DNA from 2 places in the Massilimicrobiota sp. An142 genome. Region 1 is predicted to be linked to the other one. Evidence: a T-box and tRNA genes for the amino acid it is inferred to sense, from the RefSeq annotation. Region 1 holds a T-box; the other holds one or more tRNA genes.

Region 1 (8,539 bases):
ATTGTACAGTTGAAGAAGTATCAATAGAAAAAACTGAAACTGGTATAGTATTCCATGTCAATAAATCAGGTTTCTCACCTTTTGTTTTAATGTGGTCTATACCATCATCAGTCATCAATGAAATTCCAGTTATAAAAGCAGAAAATCAAACTATTGAAGTCGGAACTGAATTTGATGTTATGAAAAATGTAACTGCACATGATAGTGAAGATGGTGATTTAACTGCAGAAATTAAAGTTATTAAGAATACTGTTGATACAAAAGTCGTTGGAGAATATGAAGTTGTATATATGGTTACTGATTCCCAGGGAGCTAGTACGACTAAAACAATAATAGTTAAAGTTGTAGGGCCTTCAAAAACAGATGATGATAAGACGGATAATGATAAGACGGATAATGATAAGACAGATGATAATAAAACTGATGATCAAGATAACAAGGAAGATGATATTGTAGTAGATGTTACACCATCCCAACCAGAAAAAGATACTCCTGAGCAATCAAATAATAATGAATCAACTGCTCAAACTGTTAAAACTGATGATAATTCCAAGATTATTTTATGGGCTGGAATAACAGTTTTAATGTTGGGATTATGTACTCATATTTATTTATTAAATAAAAATAAAGATGAATAATTTATTTAGATAAAAAATTATCTCTTTTGCCTAATGATTTCTGTAAAAAAAGAGAATATTTATGGAAATTTTCATAAAATCAGTGTATGATATATGTGTAAAAAAAATGTAAAGGAGATTTGAATTATGGGATTAGTTTCAGCTAAAGAAATGCTTGATAAAGCAAAAGCAGGTCACTATGCTGTTGGTCAATTTAATATCAACAACTTAGAATGGACTAAATCAATTTTATTAACTGCGGAAGAATTAAAAGCACCAGTTATTTTAGGAGTTTCTGAAGGAGCTGCTAAATACATGACTGGATATAAAACAGTTTCTGCAATGGTGAAAGCAATGGTTGAATCTTTAAATATTACTGTACCAGTTGCTTTACACTTAGATCATGGTAGTTATGAAGGAGCTAAAGCTGCATTAGAAGCTGGTTTCTCTTCAATTATGTTTGATGGTTCTCATTATGGAATCGAAGAAAACATTGAAAAAACAAAAGAAATCGTAGCTTTATGTCATTCAAAAGGTGTATCAGTTGAAGCAGAAGTTGGTTCAATTGGTGGAGAAGAAGACGGAGTTATCGGTAAAGGTGAAGTTGCAGACCCTAAAGAATGTAAAATGATTGCTGATTTAGGTGTAGATTTCTTAGCAGCAGGTATTGGAAACATTCATGGTAAATATCCTGCTAACTGGGAAGGTTTAGATTTTGATGCATTAGATGCTATTCAACAAGAAACAGGAACTTTACCATTAGTATTACATGGTGGTACAGGAATTCCTGCTGATATGATTAAAAAAGCTATCACATTAGGAGTTTCAAAAATCAACGTTAATACTGAATGTCAATTATATTTCCAAGAAGCTACTCGTAAATATATTGAAGCTGGTAAAGATTTAGAAGGTAAAGGATTCGATCCTCGTAAATTATTAGCTCCAGGTGCTGAAGCTATTAAAACTTGTGTTAAAGAAAAAATGGAATTATTCGGATGCATTGGTAAAGCTTAATTTCATGTGAAGCAAAGTCAACTCATTGAGTTGGCTTTTTTCTGTATAAAAATACATATTCATTCATCTTTGATTATATGTAAAAAGAACATTTCATAGAAAAAATAACAAAAAAAGACATCATCTTTGTCAAAAATGTAAGCGTTTTTTTGAATTGTGTTATTATATTCTAAAATTCTTGTCAAATTTAAAGAAAACTATTAAAATAAAAATGAAAACACAGATTATATAGGGAGCGGGGTTATATGTCAATGAACGATTATGTTCATATAACAATGTTTCGTAAATTTTCGTTTTCATATCATAATTGTACAATTGATAGTGACACAATGAAATCTGAAAAACTTGTGAAATTATTTGCTTATCTCCTATCTCATTATCAGCGAACAGTGCCTTCTAATGAACTGATTGAAATGTTATGGTATTTAGATGATGTTGATAATCCTATAGGAGCATTAAAAAATTTAATATATAGATTAAGAGCCTTATTAAAAAAAGAGTTTGGATTTACAGATTTTATTATAACTGGAAAAGGATCGTATGCGATTAATCCGGCATATCATTTAAGAATAGATACAGTTGAATTTGAAAAGTATGAAAAATATTTAAGGGATTCTTCAAAACCAGAATATTTTGAAAAGTTTCTTAATGAATATACAGGGAAGTATTTGGTAGAAATTAAAGAAGATCATAATACTTTATCTAAACGTGTTTATTATCATTCACTTTATATGGATAAGGTTGTTGAATATGCAAAGCTGTTGGAAGATAAGCAGGATTATGAGAAGATGGAAATAATAGCTAAGCGTGCTATTGAGATTGATAATTGAGAAGAGTCTATTTATGAAATCTGGATTCGTTCTTTATATTTTCAACAGCAGTATAAAAAAGCAAAAGAGATATATAAAGCAACAACTGATTTATTGTATCAGACTTTAGGTGTTAAACCATCTAAGTCAATGCTGAAATTATATGAAATGATTAAAAAAGAAAGTCATGATGAAGATTTAGATATTATGGAAATTCAACAGGAGCTTTCACGTGATGAAGCTTATGGTGCTTTTCTTTGTGAATATGGAACATTTAGAGAAATATATATCATGCAATCAAGAATGATGGGAAGATTGGGTATATGTTCTCAGTTATGTTTAGTTACTATTCTTGATCATTCACAGATTAAGGATCAGTATGCGCAAAAAGCTATTGAAAGAATGATGACGAAAGTACAGGATGCTTTACTCAGTGGACTTCGTATTGGTGATGTTGTATGCAGGTTAAATGTGAATCAGTTTGTTGTTCTTTTGCCTGCATGCCATAATGACGATGCCAAAGGTGTTATGAGTAGAGTTTTACGTAAAATAAAATATTCATTGAATCATACAACATTAACGATTGATTTCATGGTTGGAGAAATCATGCCAAAGTAATAAAGCGTGACAAATAAATGAAACAACATATATTGAAATACCCATTTTAGACTTACTGCAACAGTGAGTCTTTTTCTTTTTATGATGATTATAGAATGGTCTTTTTAGGTATAATAAACATATGATACATTACAGGGGGTTGAATATTTTGTTAGTGAATTTTGTTTATGATGATGAAGAATTATTAGAACCATATGAGTGGCAGGACGATGATTCTTATGAAGAAATAGAAAATGCACCTCTTTATCATGTTTCAACAAAACAGTTACATGATTTTTTATATGCCAAGTTTTATCAATTCGGAGGAACAGATGGTATTTTTATTGTTGGTGATGGTCATTATTGCTTTGTTGTGGATATTAAAAATCATATGATTGTACGTAGAGGAACTTTTTCATGGCAACAAAGACAACAGATTAATGACATATTAAAACAAGAACCGATGACTTTTTTTCAATATCAGATCAAAGATGAAGCTTATGATAAAGAATTTGGTTTAACAAGAAATGAGCGTTTAAAGAAAATGTGTCTAGAAGAAGTTATTGATGAGATTTTTGTGGTCCGTTATGATGTCTTTTTGGAAATATGCCAACAATTTCATATTGAGGGAGAAAATCCCAGTGAAAAATATTTAGCTTTAAAACATAAGATTGAAAAAGGATATACATCCCTGCATGAATTATTGTATAAAGAATTGGTTCAAAAAGGTTAAAAAGCAAACTTCATATCCTTAAGAAGTTTGCTTTCTGTTTTATTTCTTTTTAATTGTAATACCGATTTTTCTTTCCACTTTGGCTAGTTTTTTTCTTGCAATGATGCGTGCTTTCTTGGCACCTTCTTCTAAAATATCATCTAAATAAGAACCGCTCATAATTTCATGATAACGATTTTGTATCTTCTCAAGTTCTTCTCCTAAAACTTCAGCTAAATCATTTTTAAATTCTCCATATCCTTTACCATTATATTGTTTTTCAAGATCTTCAATAGGACGATTTGCTAATATTGAATAAATTTCCAACAAGTTAGAAATACCTGGTTTATTTTCAGGATCATAATGAATATGACCATCGCTATCAGTCACGGCAGATTTGATTTTCTTTTTAGAAATATTGATATCGTCTAAGATATAAATGGTTCCTTTTCCTAGTTCATCAGATTTAGACATCTTCTTTGTAGGATTTTGTAAATCCATGATACGTCCACCCACTTTAGTCACTAATGGTTCTGGAAGTTTGAAAGTTTCGCTATAACGTGAATTAAATCTTTCAGCAATATCACGACATAATTCTACGTGTTGTTTCTGATCTTCACCAACTGGTACAAAATCAGGATCATACATTAAAATATCAGCATTCATTAATGAAGGATAATTAAATATACCAGCACCAATGACTTCATTTTTGGCTTTCTTATCTTTGTATTGTGTCATACGTGAAAGTTCTCCCATAGACACCATACATCCTAAATACCAACCAAGTTGAGCATGTTCTAAAACATCAGACTGTAAAAATAAAGTGACTTTTTCAGGATCTAATCCAGCAGCAATATACAATGCAATTAAATCTTTCGTATTTTTACGTAAATCTGCAGGCTTTTGATAAATAGTCATAGAATGAAGATTGGCAATAAAAATAAACATTTCATATTCATCCTGATAAGAAACAAAAGGTTTGATAGCTCCAATATAATTACCTAAAGTCACACGACCAGTTGGTTTAATTCCACTTAACATTCTTTTCATCATAACGACCTCCTTTAAAATAAAAAACGTCCTTAAAAAAGGACGTATAAATACGCGGTACCACCTTTATTCATATCATTGATATGCACTCTTGTCTTAACGCGACTCACGAAAAATGACTCATGCCATTTTTAGCTCCAGAATCCCAATTCATTATCGTTCATGGCTTGTTTGCATCACCCACAAGCTTTCTTAACATGAATAGATAACTACTCCATTCTTTCATTGCTGTAAAGTCATTATAGAACGACAAAGATGTAAAATCAATAGAATCATAAAAAATAATTTCATAATTGTTGAAAATGATGTATAATGAGTAAACAAGAGGAGATGATGTAATGATTAGAATTTATACAGCACCAAGTTGTGCTTCATGTAGAAAAGTCAAAGCATGGCTGAAAGAACATCAGATTCCTTATGTTGAAAAAAATATTTTTTCTACATTATTACGTGAAACTGAGTTAAAAGAACTTTTAGAAAGAAGTGAAAATGGAACAGATGACATTATTTCTAAAAGATCAAAGATTATTAAAGAAAATAAAATAGATTTAGATGATATGTCTATTAATGAATTAATTCATTTTATTCAAGAAAATCCATCTATTTTAAAAAGACCTATTATTATTGACGAAAGACGTTTTCAGGTCGGTTATAATGCTGAAGAAATTCGTGCTTTTATTCCTCGTGAATTGCGTCGTTTACAAGAATGTAATAATAGTGACTTCTGTCCACAATTTACTGATATTAAGGAACAATATTATCAGGATCACAAATGTGATGATGGTTGTGAATAAAAGATAATGAGTCGTTTCTATACTGATATAGAAGCGATTTTTATTTTGTGAGAGAATGTTTTATAGTTGTCAAGAAAGTGATATAATATCATGGAGAAATGAGAAATAATGGAGGAAAAAATGATGATAAAAGGGGAACTTGAGAAAAAAATGAAAAAAATGATCATAATTTCTTCTGTTATTGTAGTGCTGCTTTTGACTATGAGTATTTTTTTGCGTATTTATTTAAATCATATTGTCAGAAATAATATGATTGACCAAATTGATAATACTGTTGCTAAATACATTCATATAATACAAAAACAAATAGATAATGATTTTCAATTTTTAGATTCTTTTGCTAGTGTTTTACAGATGGAAAATATAACAAACAATCAAGAATTTCCATAGGTTTTAGAAGAAACTAATGAACAAAATGATTTTATAACGATGATGTATTTTGATTTGGATGAAAGGGGAGTTGTTGCCAATTTAAATCAAGAGATATTGGTCAATAAGCCTCTAACAGATTTTCAAGAAGAAATTCAAAGTGTGGTTTATGATGCTTTGGCTGATCAACGTACTGTATCTGATATTTTTCAAAGTCAATTAACTCATGAAATGATTTATGCTTATGGAATCCCAGTTTATCAAAACAAACAGATTGTGGGAGCTTTAATCGCTACACAAACAGTAGAATTGCTGATGGATGCTGGGCAAGGAAGTGGTATTTTAGGTGGGGATACATATGCTTATCTTGTTGATGAATCTGGTCAAGTTTTAGTCAACTCTCAATATGATATTTTTCATCAGACTTCAATATTTCAACAACCTTTTTTTGCAAAAACAAGATTATCAGCAAATGAAAGAACATTTAAAAGATCATCAAGATATAACATTTTCATTTGAATATGAAAATGCACAATATCATGCTCTATTAAAACCCATTGGATTAAAAGGTTGGAACCTTTTATGTGTTAATATGTTGGAAAATTCTCACTTGTTTGCTGATAGGAATATGAGAATGGTAGGCTTGATATTTTTAAGTATCATATTGTTAGTTATAGGATTATTGATTTATGGATATCGTATTATTTTAAAAAACAATCGTGAGTTACAGAAAGTCGCTTATTTTGATCATTTAACAGGAGCGTATAATTTTTCTTGTTTTATGACTTTGGGTGAACGATACTTTATGGATAATAAATGTTGTAGTGTGGCTGTTTTAAATATTCATCAATTTAAGTTTTTTAATGAAATTTTTGGACATGATTTGGGAGATCAGTTGTTATGTCATGAAAAGAAAGTGATTGAAAACAATCTACATGATGGAGAATTTTTTTGCCGAGATACAGCAGATCAATTTTATGTTTTTCTATGTGAAACAGAGGAATCCGTTTTATTGACACGCCTTAATCAAATGATGGAAGAGATTATTGAATATATGGATTTATTACATACAAATTATCATTTGAAGATTCATTGTGGTGTGGCGATATCAAGTGAAGAGCTGATTGTGGATAATTGTTTTGAAGATTTAATGGTCAGAGTTATGTTTGCTTTAGCAAAATCAAAGGAAACGCTACTTTCTAATATTTGGTTTTATGATATTGAATTACATAAACAGGAAATAATGGATAATTATATTGAAAGTCATATGGAACAGGCTTTAAAAGATGGAGAATTTCAATTATATTTACAGCCAAAAGTTGATATGGAAACGGGTCAATTACAAAGTAGTGAAGCTTTAGTCCGTTGGATCACACAAGATAACCAGCAATTGTTTCCTAATCAATTTATTCCTATTTTTGAAAAAAGTGGCTTTTGTATGAAATTAGATATGTATATGTTTGAACAGGCGTGTCTACAAATTAGAAAATGGATGGATCAAGGCATAGAGCCTATCGGTATTTCTGTCAATCAATCTAAATTATTGTTCTATGAATCTGATTATGTCGAACGATTAAATGCGATTGTTCAAAAGTATCAAGTACCAGCTCATTTGCTGACTTTAGAAATATTAGAAGATTTGGTCATTAATAATGTAGATGCAGTCAATGAAAAGATAGAACAGCTACATCAAATAGGATTTAAAGTTTCAATGGATGATTTTGGAAGTGGTTATTCATCTTTAAATATTTTAGGAAAGATCGATATTGATGAATTAAAGATAGACAGAATATTTTTACAAGAAATATTAGATGGAAAAAATAAGAAAGCTCAAATTATTTTGGAAGAAATTATTAAATTGACAAAAATTTTATCTATTTCTACAGTTGTTGAAGGAATAGAAACAAAAGAATATCATGATTTTGTAAAGTCACTTGGTTGTCATTATGGACAGGGTTATTATTATGATAAACCTATAAGTCAACAAGAATTTGAAATACGATATATGAAAGAAAGGAGATAAACATGTGGGGGATTATTGCAACTTGGCGTATGGCTAAGGAAGGGATTGAAAAAGCTGAAAAAATATTAGATAGTCAAGGTGATGCTGGTGACGCTATTGAAATGGCTATTAAAGAAGTGGAAGATTTTCCTTATTATAAGTCAGTGGGATATGGTGGATTACCTAATGAAGCCATGGAAGTAGAATTAGATGCAGCATACATGAATGGAGATACTTTAAGTGTTGGAGCAGTGGCTTCTCTTCAAGATTTTGCAAATCCTATATCAATTGCCAGACGTTTATCGCATGAAACAGTCAATTGCATGCTGGTTGGTCAAGGGGCTGAAAGTTTTGCCAGTCAGGAAGGTTTTGAAAGAAAGAATATGCTTACGGATCGTGCTAAGATTCATTATAAAAATCGCATCAAAGAAGAGCAATCAAAACTCCAGCCATATGCTGGTCATGATACAGTTGGGATGGTGTGTTTAGATGATTCAGGTAAGATGACAGCAGCGACATCAACGAGTGGATTGTTTATGAAGAAAAAGGGGCGAGTTGGCGATTCACCTATTATA
Region 2 (8,539 bases), on a different contig from region 1:
GAAAACCTCAAAAACTTTTATATAATGACGATGTTGTCATTGTCACAACAGGTTACAATCAATTCATAAAGGAAAATGGAGAATATGAAAATTTGGAAAAGGGAATTCAATTAATATTAGATGAATATCAAAGAACAAAAGAAGTTCTTATTAGGGATATACATTGGATATATGAAAATATTTTTCAAATTCTAAAGAAAACATTAGAAGATGATAAATGTTCAAATTATTTGTTTTTAGTAGGAACACGAAAAAAAGAAAGTGAAGGATATATTTATACTATTTATAGAATGAACTTTTCCTATAAAGGAAATAACATTGATATATTAAAGAAGTCTACAAACTCTTATTATTATTCTTTCATAGGTGATGATATTTATTGTAAAATCATGGGAGATATTTTATATGAAAAAAGTTATTCTATCGATGAATTGCCACATAAGATTGAAGAAATCTTACAAAATGTAATTCAGATAAATGAAATTACTCGTTCTTATAATCCAGTTGGTGGAGAAATTCACACTTATATATTAAAATAAATTGGCTAAAGTGCCGGAGTGATAAGATGGATACTAATACCAGTATGTCTACAACAGTCAGAAAGGATATGGATAAAGTGAGTTTTGTTGGAATGCATAATACAAGAGAGGGTATTATTGCTTTTGCCGATAGTAAGGCATCTAGAGAATATAAAGGTGAATTCATAGAAGATACAGAAAGAGGAAGAATTCAAAAAGTTTTTAAGAATGATAAATTTATTTTTGTTTATCATGGTAACAACGAATTATTTAAAGAGCGTATGAAAATTGAGGATTATATTACAAGTAATCTTGGAAGCTTTAGTTATTTCGATTTTTTTAATAGCTTATTAATAAGATTGAAAATGTCACCACCATATTACAATGATGGCATATATAATTTTATTATAGGAAGTAAAGATGCTAATGGATTGTATTTTATTCGTAAAGTTATAGTTGATATTAATAAAAATCAGGTTCAATATGGAGATATTGTTTATGAACATAGAGTTATTTATGGTGGTGATGAGAGATATAGAGCTTTATATGATTCTCTTCCTAAGTATAATGACGCGCCAATTATTGATTATGCTAAAAGGATTCAAAAGCAAATTGAATCAATGGTAGATATTTTTGAGCAAGATTATCGTTATAATTCTGTTGGGAACCCCATAAAGATAGATACATTCCAATAGATTAAGTATATTCTTTTTTTTGTTATAATAGAAATGGTATAGCCATGCCGGAGTGATAAAATGGATACAAATGTAAGTGTTTCTAATTCAATTGGAAAGGATATGAAAGAAATGAGTTTTGTAGGACTACACGCTACAAAGAGCGGCATAATTGCCTTTGCTGACAGTAAGGCATCATTAAGCTATGGAGCTGGATTTATTGAGGATAAAAAAAGAGGTCAAATACAGAAGATTTTTTATAACGAAAAATTTATCTTCGTTTATCATGGAAATAATGAGTTATTTAAAGAACATATTAAAATAGAAGATTATATATTAAATCATTTAAGGAATTATGATTATTTTACTTTTTTTGACCGCTTATTTCATCGATTAAAACTGAGTCAGCCAGACTATAATGATGGAAAATACTATTTTATTATTGGGGCTTTTCAAAATAATGGAGAGCCTTTTCTTCAAGAAGTTATTCTCGATTGCCATGCAAATGCTGTTATATATAAAGAAAAGAAAGATAAATATAGTGTGATATATGGTGGTGATGAATTATATTTAAGAATGTATGATATTATTCCAAAGTATAATGATATGCCAGTTGAAATATACGCGTCTATTATAAAAAAGCAGATAGAGTCTATGGTAGATATATTTGATGCAGATGTCCAGTACAATACTGTAGGTAAACCTATACAGATTGAAATATTCAAATAGATTAATCACATACTTTTTTGTTATAATAGAAAGGGCATAGTAATGCTGGAGTGAAAAATGAAAGAATATATAAGGACATCTCATTCAACAGGAAAGGATAAAGGTCTAAACGCAACAAAAAGTGGTATAATATCGGGAACAATATGGGTATCAAATATACTACATAGTGAAGACACTGATAAAGATATATCATTTTCTTTAGCTGACGAATTATCTCATTACTTATATGATTACAATCCAGCTATTAAAGGTTACTCAAATACATATAGAACAGATGAAGTAGAAATATCAGATGAGGGTACTGAAGAGGAAGATAATGTTAAAAACCAAAAAAAGTGATTTGTTTTTAAATAGAGTTTATTGATGACATGATGTTAATATGTTATTATAATATAGCAAAAAATAATAGGCCTGTTGGAGAAACGGTTAACTCACATGCCTTTCACGCATGCATTCACGGGTTCGAATCCCGTACAGGTCACCATATAGGAGCGTGGTTCAATGGTAGAGCATCGGTCTCCAAAACCGTGGACGCGGGTTCGATTCCTGCCGCCCCTGCCATGAAAGAATGACTTTGATTGTAAATCAAAGTTTTTTTGTGTCATCACTAGGTTGCACTGTGGGAACAAAAATAGAGTTTAAAATTAATATATAATTTATTAGAAATTGTCATTTTTAGCAAACTTAAATACATATTTGACATATTATAAGTAACTCCTGTATTGTGTAATACGACAAAATGTGATATAATATGTTACACTAAAGAGGGGCATGAGCTTATGCCTCAAATGTCTATCAGATGTTTTGAGAATTAATGGTAAGTAGGCTGTAGCTTCTCTATAGCCTTTTTATATTCTTATTACATAACATTTGTTTTTTGATAAAATACGCTGAAGCACCATGGTAAAATCATGGTGGAGGTGAGAGAGGAGTGATATGGATGTGCATTGAAGTAAATCATTATAAAAATGAGCACAACAATGATTTTAGCAATTATTTTAATTTAAAGGTTATAGATAGAGATGCAGAAACTTTATTGAATAAATTTTATGATAACCAAAATTATAATCATTTTCATTTAGCAAAACATAGAGGAAAAGCTACACCTATTATTGAGATTGCAAGGATTATGGGATTTAAAGTTTATACAGCAAAGTTTAAGGAAAGAAATCTTTCGGGAACAATAGGAGTATCAAATGAATTACAAGAAGAATATGGAAGCAATAAAGTTATTATTTTAAATAATGCAGATACAGATAAACATATTTTATTTACTTTAGCTCATGAAATAGCTCATTATATCTATGATTATAATCCAACCTCTGATGGATACTCAAATACATATAGAACAGATGAAGTTCTAACAGATAAGGAAATAAGAGCTAATAGGTTTGCAGCAGCCTTTTTAATGCCAAAAAATTCGTTTACAGCAAAATATAATGAAACTCATAATATTTCAGAACTTTCAGATTATTTTAATGTTCCTGAGACTGCTGTTAAATTAAGAATCGCTGAATTGGAGCTATGATTATGGCAACTGAAGATAAATTAGATGGAATTGAAAAAAAAGAAGGTCCTTTAGGTGATTTTTCGGGCAGTGATGCTGAAGATAAAAATGAAATAGAGGTTTCAAATGATTTGCCCCATAGAAATAATGATAGAAAAGAATTAGATGATAGAAACGAGCAATATACACAAATATTAGCTGAATATAGATGTTACATAGGTCAAAATCTTGAACAAATATTAGATGCAAAAATGAAAATGTTGAATACTTTCAAATTTTTAATGTATGGTATTATTATTGGTTCATTTGTAGTGATTATTTTAGCAATTGTAGTAGGTTCTGCTAATATATCTTCTATAGTAGCAATCATAGGAGCCTTGGTTTCATTAATATCTGCAATAATCATAATACCAACAAAAATGACTGAATATTTATTTAATGTTAATGAAACCATGCAATTTGGAGATATAATTAAAAACATACAAGAATATGATAAGGCAATAAGAGATGACCTTTACAAATATAAGTAAGAGACCCCATGGTCTCTTTTCATTTTCCTTCAATCCTCCCCATTCATGCTAAAATATACTTGAAGTATTTCGCAATCATGCGGGAGGTGAAGAAACATTGCGAAAGTTATTTTTAGGTTTGATGGCGTTTGTTATGTCTGTTTCTGTTTTAACAGCAGGGATGTCTGTGGCAGAAGCAAAACCGGCATCGTATAATCGTTTAACAAGTGAGGAAAAGAAAGCATTTGATAAATTATATAAAGAAACAAGCACATCTAAGTTACAGAATGTATCTGTGAGTTATTCATCTTCCATTTCAGGAAAGAGTGATATCAATCAATATAGATGGACAGTTTGGAGAAATGATACGAAAAATTCAACTATTAACAAAAAGGCAAATAATGGAAATGGGAATTATTCAGGATTTTCGAAGAGTAAAGTTCAATCATGGAGTCGAGATGAAGCCTATATTAATGCTATTAAAAATCTGAATAATGGAAAATTCCCGGCAACAAAAGATTACAAATACCCAACAACAACTTCTGGAGATACGTTGGATTTTTGGATGGGTGAACCAGGATTTTATTCAATCTTAGGAGACCCAAGATATAAAAATATCACATTAAAGGGATACAGAACTTTTAAATGGACTGAGAAGATTAAGAAAACAAAAACTGAAACAGATAAAAAAGACACTGGATATTATACAATTCCTGGGGCGTCTTCAAACGGTAGAAGATGGGATAGAACTGCATTAAAAACTAAATTGAAAGCTTCATCATTAATAAAAGAAATTGCTAAGGATTTAGGTAAAAGTACAGATTGGTTAGTCAATGAAATCTGTAACAACATGGATGAAACAAAAGTTAAAGTTAACGGCTCAGGGACAGCAGATACGACTGCATATAAAGGAGCATATAGTGGAACATTAAAAAGTGGAGATGTAAGTTATAAAATAACATTTACAATTATTCCTGATAAAGAATATAATTCAAATGATGCAACCACAGGTGGACGTCTATTCTATGGAACATTAAAGGCGACAAAAACAAAAAAGAAAACTTATTATGAAACAAAATCACATTCTAAAAAACAACAAATTGCTCAAACAGTTGTTGCTAAAAATACATATGCAACACAGATTCAAAAATATGGTACATTCTACTTAACACCTAAATCAAATGTTTCAAGCAATACAATCAAACAAAGAAATACAGGTTTCTGGGGAAGCGTGAAACCTTCATATCACCAATCAAATCCTAAGACTCAAGACCAAGGAAACTATACATGGACATTCTCAACAAATGTATCCAGTGGAAAGAAATCATATAATTTATATGCTTCTATTACACAGAAATATAAATTCTTTGACGATATAGCACACCTTATACCAAGTGTTCCAAATGAAGTTCCAAATCCGCCAGCAGACCCGGATGTACCATTACCACCAATAACAAATAATCCTGATAACCCAGGTGGAGGAAATAATAATGGAGGAAATCCAGATAATCCTGGTGGTGGAAACAATGGAGGTAAACCAAGTGACCCTGATAATCCTGGAGGAGGAAACAATCCTGGCAATCCAGGTGGCGGGAATAATGGTGGAGGTGGAAATAACGGGGGAGGTGGCACTGACCCAACTGACCCAGACAATCCAGACAAGATAGGAGATAAGGATAATCCACCAATGATAAATATTGAAGTCGATATAGATGATGGAATATCTACAAAAAGACTTCCTACAATGGTTCATTTATATGATTTATATCAGAGATAGCCTGATGGCTATCTTTTTTAGTATTTATGTTAATCCTTTTTTTGTTATAATTATGTTAGCTAATTAATGCTGGAGTGATAAAATGCAGTATGTTGGTAGTAACATAAGAAAGGAAAATGATTTTATGAGCTTTGTTAGTATGCATCTTGTTGATGATGGAATTATTGCTATATCAGATAGCAAAGCATCCATTGCTTATAAATCTGGAGAAATCAGAGAAGATAAAAGAAGAGGAAGGATTCCTAAGATATTTTCTAACAATAAGTTTATATTTGTCTATCATGGTAACAATGAATTATTTTCTTATAGTAATAAAACGACAATGGAAGATTATGTTGAAAATAATTTAAAGGACGATATAGGTTTTGAAGCTTTTTTTCAAAAAATGTTTCATGAGTTATGTGACAGTAAACCAGAGTACAATGATGGGAAATATTATTTTATTGTTGGAGGGAAAGAAGATAAAGATAGATATTTTATCTTAAAAATCCATTTCGATATACAAAATAATATTATTCAGTATTCTAGTAAAGACTACAGATACACATATTATAGTGGTGGATATGATATGGTTATGAATATATATAATCAATATCCTTTTTATCATGATATTAATATATTTGATTATGCAAAGGAATTGAAATGGCTTTTAACTCATATTATTGAAAGTGTTGATACTATATCAAAAGCCTACAATCCAGTTGGTTTGCCTGTTAATGTAAAAGTCTTTCAATGATTATGTTTGTAGAGGTGAATGGACATGAGGAAGTTGTCATTAAAAACATATAATACTTATAGTCTTAAAAGAATGAGTTATTGTCATTCGTTAAGCTTAAAAAAGTTGCTTACAGAATATGAAACACAAAATTCTAGATTATTAGCACCATTATTAAGTTGGTGTTATCTTAATCAAAAAGAGGTTAATAATAACACTCTGCTCTCATATCATTTATACATGGTCAATCAGATGTATCCAAATGTATCAGAAGATAATATGTTGTTATATCTACAAAATAGCCAAGAAGAAGAGTGTCAGAAGTATTGTCATTCATTCTTGAGTGAAAATATGAGACGAGATGAATCAGAAATGAAAAATACTTATAGAAAACGTATTATGAATATGAAAGAAAAGACAAAGCTTTCAGCTTATAAATTATGTAAATTAGCAAACGTTAATAGTGGTAATTTTGATGCCTTTTTCAATAAAGGAGATAACAGTAAACTGTCCTTAAAAAAATGCAGAGAGATGATGTGGATTTTGAAAGGATATCAAAAATAGTATTAGAGATATCGATGGGAGGGGGAGAAATCAATAAATTAAGAAATAAGAAAGATGACGAAGGAGAAATATTATGGATAAGAAAAAAATAATGAAAATACTTAAAAATTATTCACTAATTGGAATTGAAACAGCATTGCCAGAGTTAATCAACATGCTACCAGAAATATTTATCAATGGATTTTGTGTCTCGCTTCCTGTTGTGGGAAACTTTTGCCTAAGCTTCAAGCAAAATAGAGATGCACGTATTTTAAATGAAAGAGTCGATGACCATAATAGAGAGTTAGAAGGACTTAAAGAAAGAATAAATGAATTGAATGATGTCCAAAAGGAACAAACATATAGCATACTTAAAAACATCAGTGAATATGAACTTGCTTATCCCAATAATATTTATATTGATGATGTTTATAAGATAGATTATATGGAGTTTATTTTGGATGAATCGTATGATTATGATTATAGTTGTTTTGAGGGTTTTGTTCAGAATCTTGAACCGCCAATAAACAACGAACCAGGGTATATATGGATGTCTGGTAATAAAATTACGATTAATATAGCGGGGCATATTATGAAATACTCTTCTGATTTTCAATATATAATAGATAATGTGAATGAGGCATTATTTAATTCTGGCGTATCAAGTTATGAAGAGCCAGTTAAGGCAATTAGATGTTATTGATGAAATAATATAGTTGTTAAATAGTTAACACTTATATGGAAATATGTTGGTTTTAATAGAATTTAAACTACTCCTACCTAAAGTGGCAGAATATTTCCTATAATAGTTTGTCAATGCACTTCGCTCTAGACGGGGAGCAGGTCAATGTAGAGGTCTGCTTGACACCCTATGGACGCAAGCACGAGGAGGGGGTCTTTTGTATCACTACATATAGAGGAAGTGGGCTTCTATGTTCTAAGTTATATCATTTATCTTATTATAAATGTCTATATTTTTTTATAAATGTCCATATTTTTCTTTAAATTTCAATATTTTATGTTATAATATTGTTGAAGTTAAAAGGGATATTTTAATTTCAATTACGTAGTATATTAATGGATGTAAATATCCAAAATATAATTACTGAGGATGACAGTTAATTCATCTGCGACATTTCACATATGTGAAGATGTGACCATTCGGAAGTCGATGGGGACCCGACTGTGGCGGGCGCAAAAACAAATACTACAGCCCTGGAACTAGCCATTTCCAAAATTTGGCTCAGACTTCAAAAAAGTGTCTCAATATGAGACACTTTTTTGATGATAAGATAAGAGGAACTATTTATGAATTTGAGTGATACAAAAAAAAGAATAGATATGAATGAGTATTCTTTTCAAGAATATGCCAGGTATTTTTTTCAGTTTCATGAAAAAATACTATGTATTGAAACAATTAAAGAAACGATTGAAGTAAAAATTCAAAAATCTCAATTACCACATTTAATAGGTTTGCACTATGCATTTGATAAACAAAGTAATAAATCAAATTTTAAAGGTGAAAAGGGTTTTCAATTATTATTAAATAATGGCATTAACCTAGAAA

The links. A T-box is a leader RNA that pairs with one kind of tRNA and senses whether it is charged. The one in region 1 lies ahead of trpS (tryptophan--tRNA ligase), so its partner is inferred to be a tRNA-Trp.
Region 2: it encodes a tRNA-Trp, which carries the amino acid that the T-box ahead of trpS (tryptophan--tRNA ligase) is inferred to sense. The anticodon was not compared.

The regions. Positions count from the first base shown of each region.
Region 1 covers NZ_NFLD01000029.1:27,015-35,553, reverse strand. The annotation lists gene B5E87_RS11540 (immunoglobulin-like domain-containing protein) at 1-638, shown strand, start outside; gene fba (class II fructose-1,6-bisphosphate aldolase) at 765-1,631, shown strand; gene B5E87_RS11530 (AfsR/SARP family transcriptional regulator) at 1,877-2,461, shown strand; gene B5E87_RS11525 (diguanylate cyclase domain-containing protein) at 2,555-3,058, shown strand; gene B5E87_RS11520 (hypothetical protein) at 3,213-3,770, shown strand; gene trpS (tryptophan--tRNA ligase) at 3,810-4,799, opposite strand; T-box leader at 4,835-5,034, opposite strand; gene spx (transcriptional regulator Spx) at 5,138-5,593, shown strand; gene B5E87_RS11505 (hypothetical protein) at 5,717-5,983, shown strand; gene B5E87_RS11500 (hypothetical protein) at 6,023-6,481, shown strand; gene B5E87_RS11495 (putative bifunctional diguanylate cyclase/phosphodiesterase) at 6,435-7,985, shown strand; gene B5E87_RS11490 (glycosylasparaginase) at 7,988-8,539, shown strand, end outside.
Region 2 covers NZ_NFLD01000007.1:6,995-15,533, forward strand. The annotation lists gene B5E87_RS04435 (serpin family protein) at 1-539, shown strand, start outside; gene B5E87_RS04440 (hypothetical protein) at 566-1,213, shown strand; gene B5E87_RS04445 (hypothetical protein) at 1,274-1,921, shown strand; gene B5E87_RS04450 (hypothetical protein) at 1,979-2,260, shown strand; tRNA gene B5E87_RS04455 (tRNA-Glu) at 2,330-2,405, shown strand; tRNA gene B5E87_RS04460 (tRNA-Trp) at 2,409-2,482, shown strand; gene B5E87_RS04465 (ImmA/IrrE family metallo-endopeptidase) at 2,862-3,449, shown strand; gene B5E87_RS04470 (hypothetical protein) at 3,452-3,958, shown strand; gene B5E87_RS04475 (hypothetical protein) at 4,056-5,714, shown strand; gene B5E87_RS04480 (hypothetical protein) at 5,797-6,450, shown strand; gene B5E87_RS04485 (hypothetical protein) at 6,475-6,993, shown strand; gene B5E87_RS04490 (hypothetical protein) at 7,067-7,675, shown strand; gene B5E87_RS04495 (PBECR4 domain-containing protein) at 8,281-8,539, shown strand, end outside.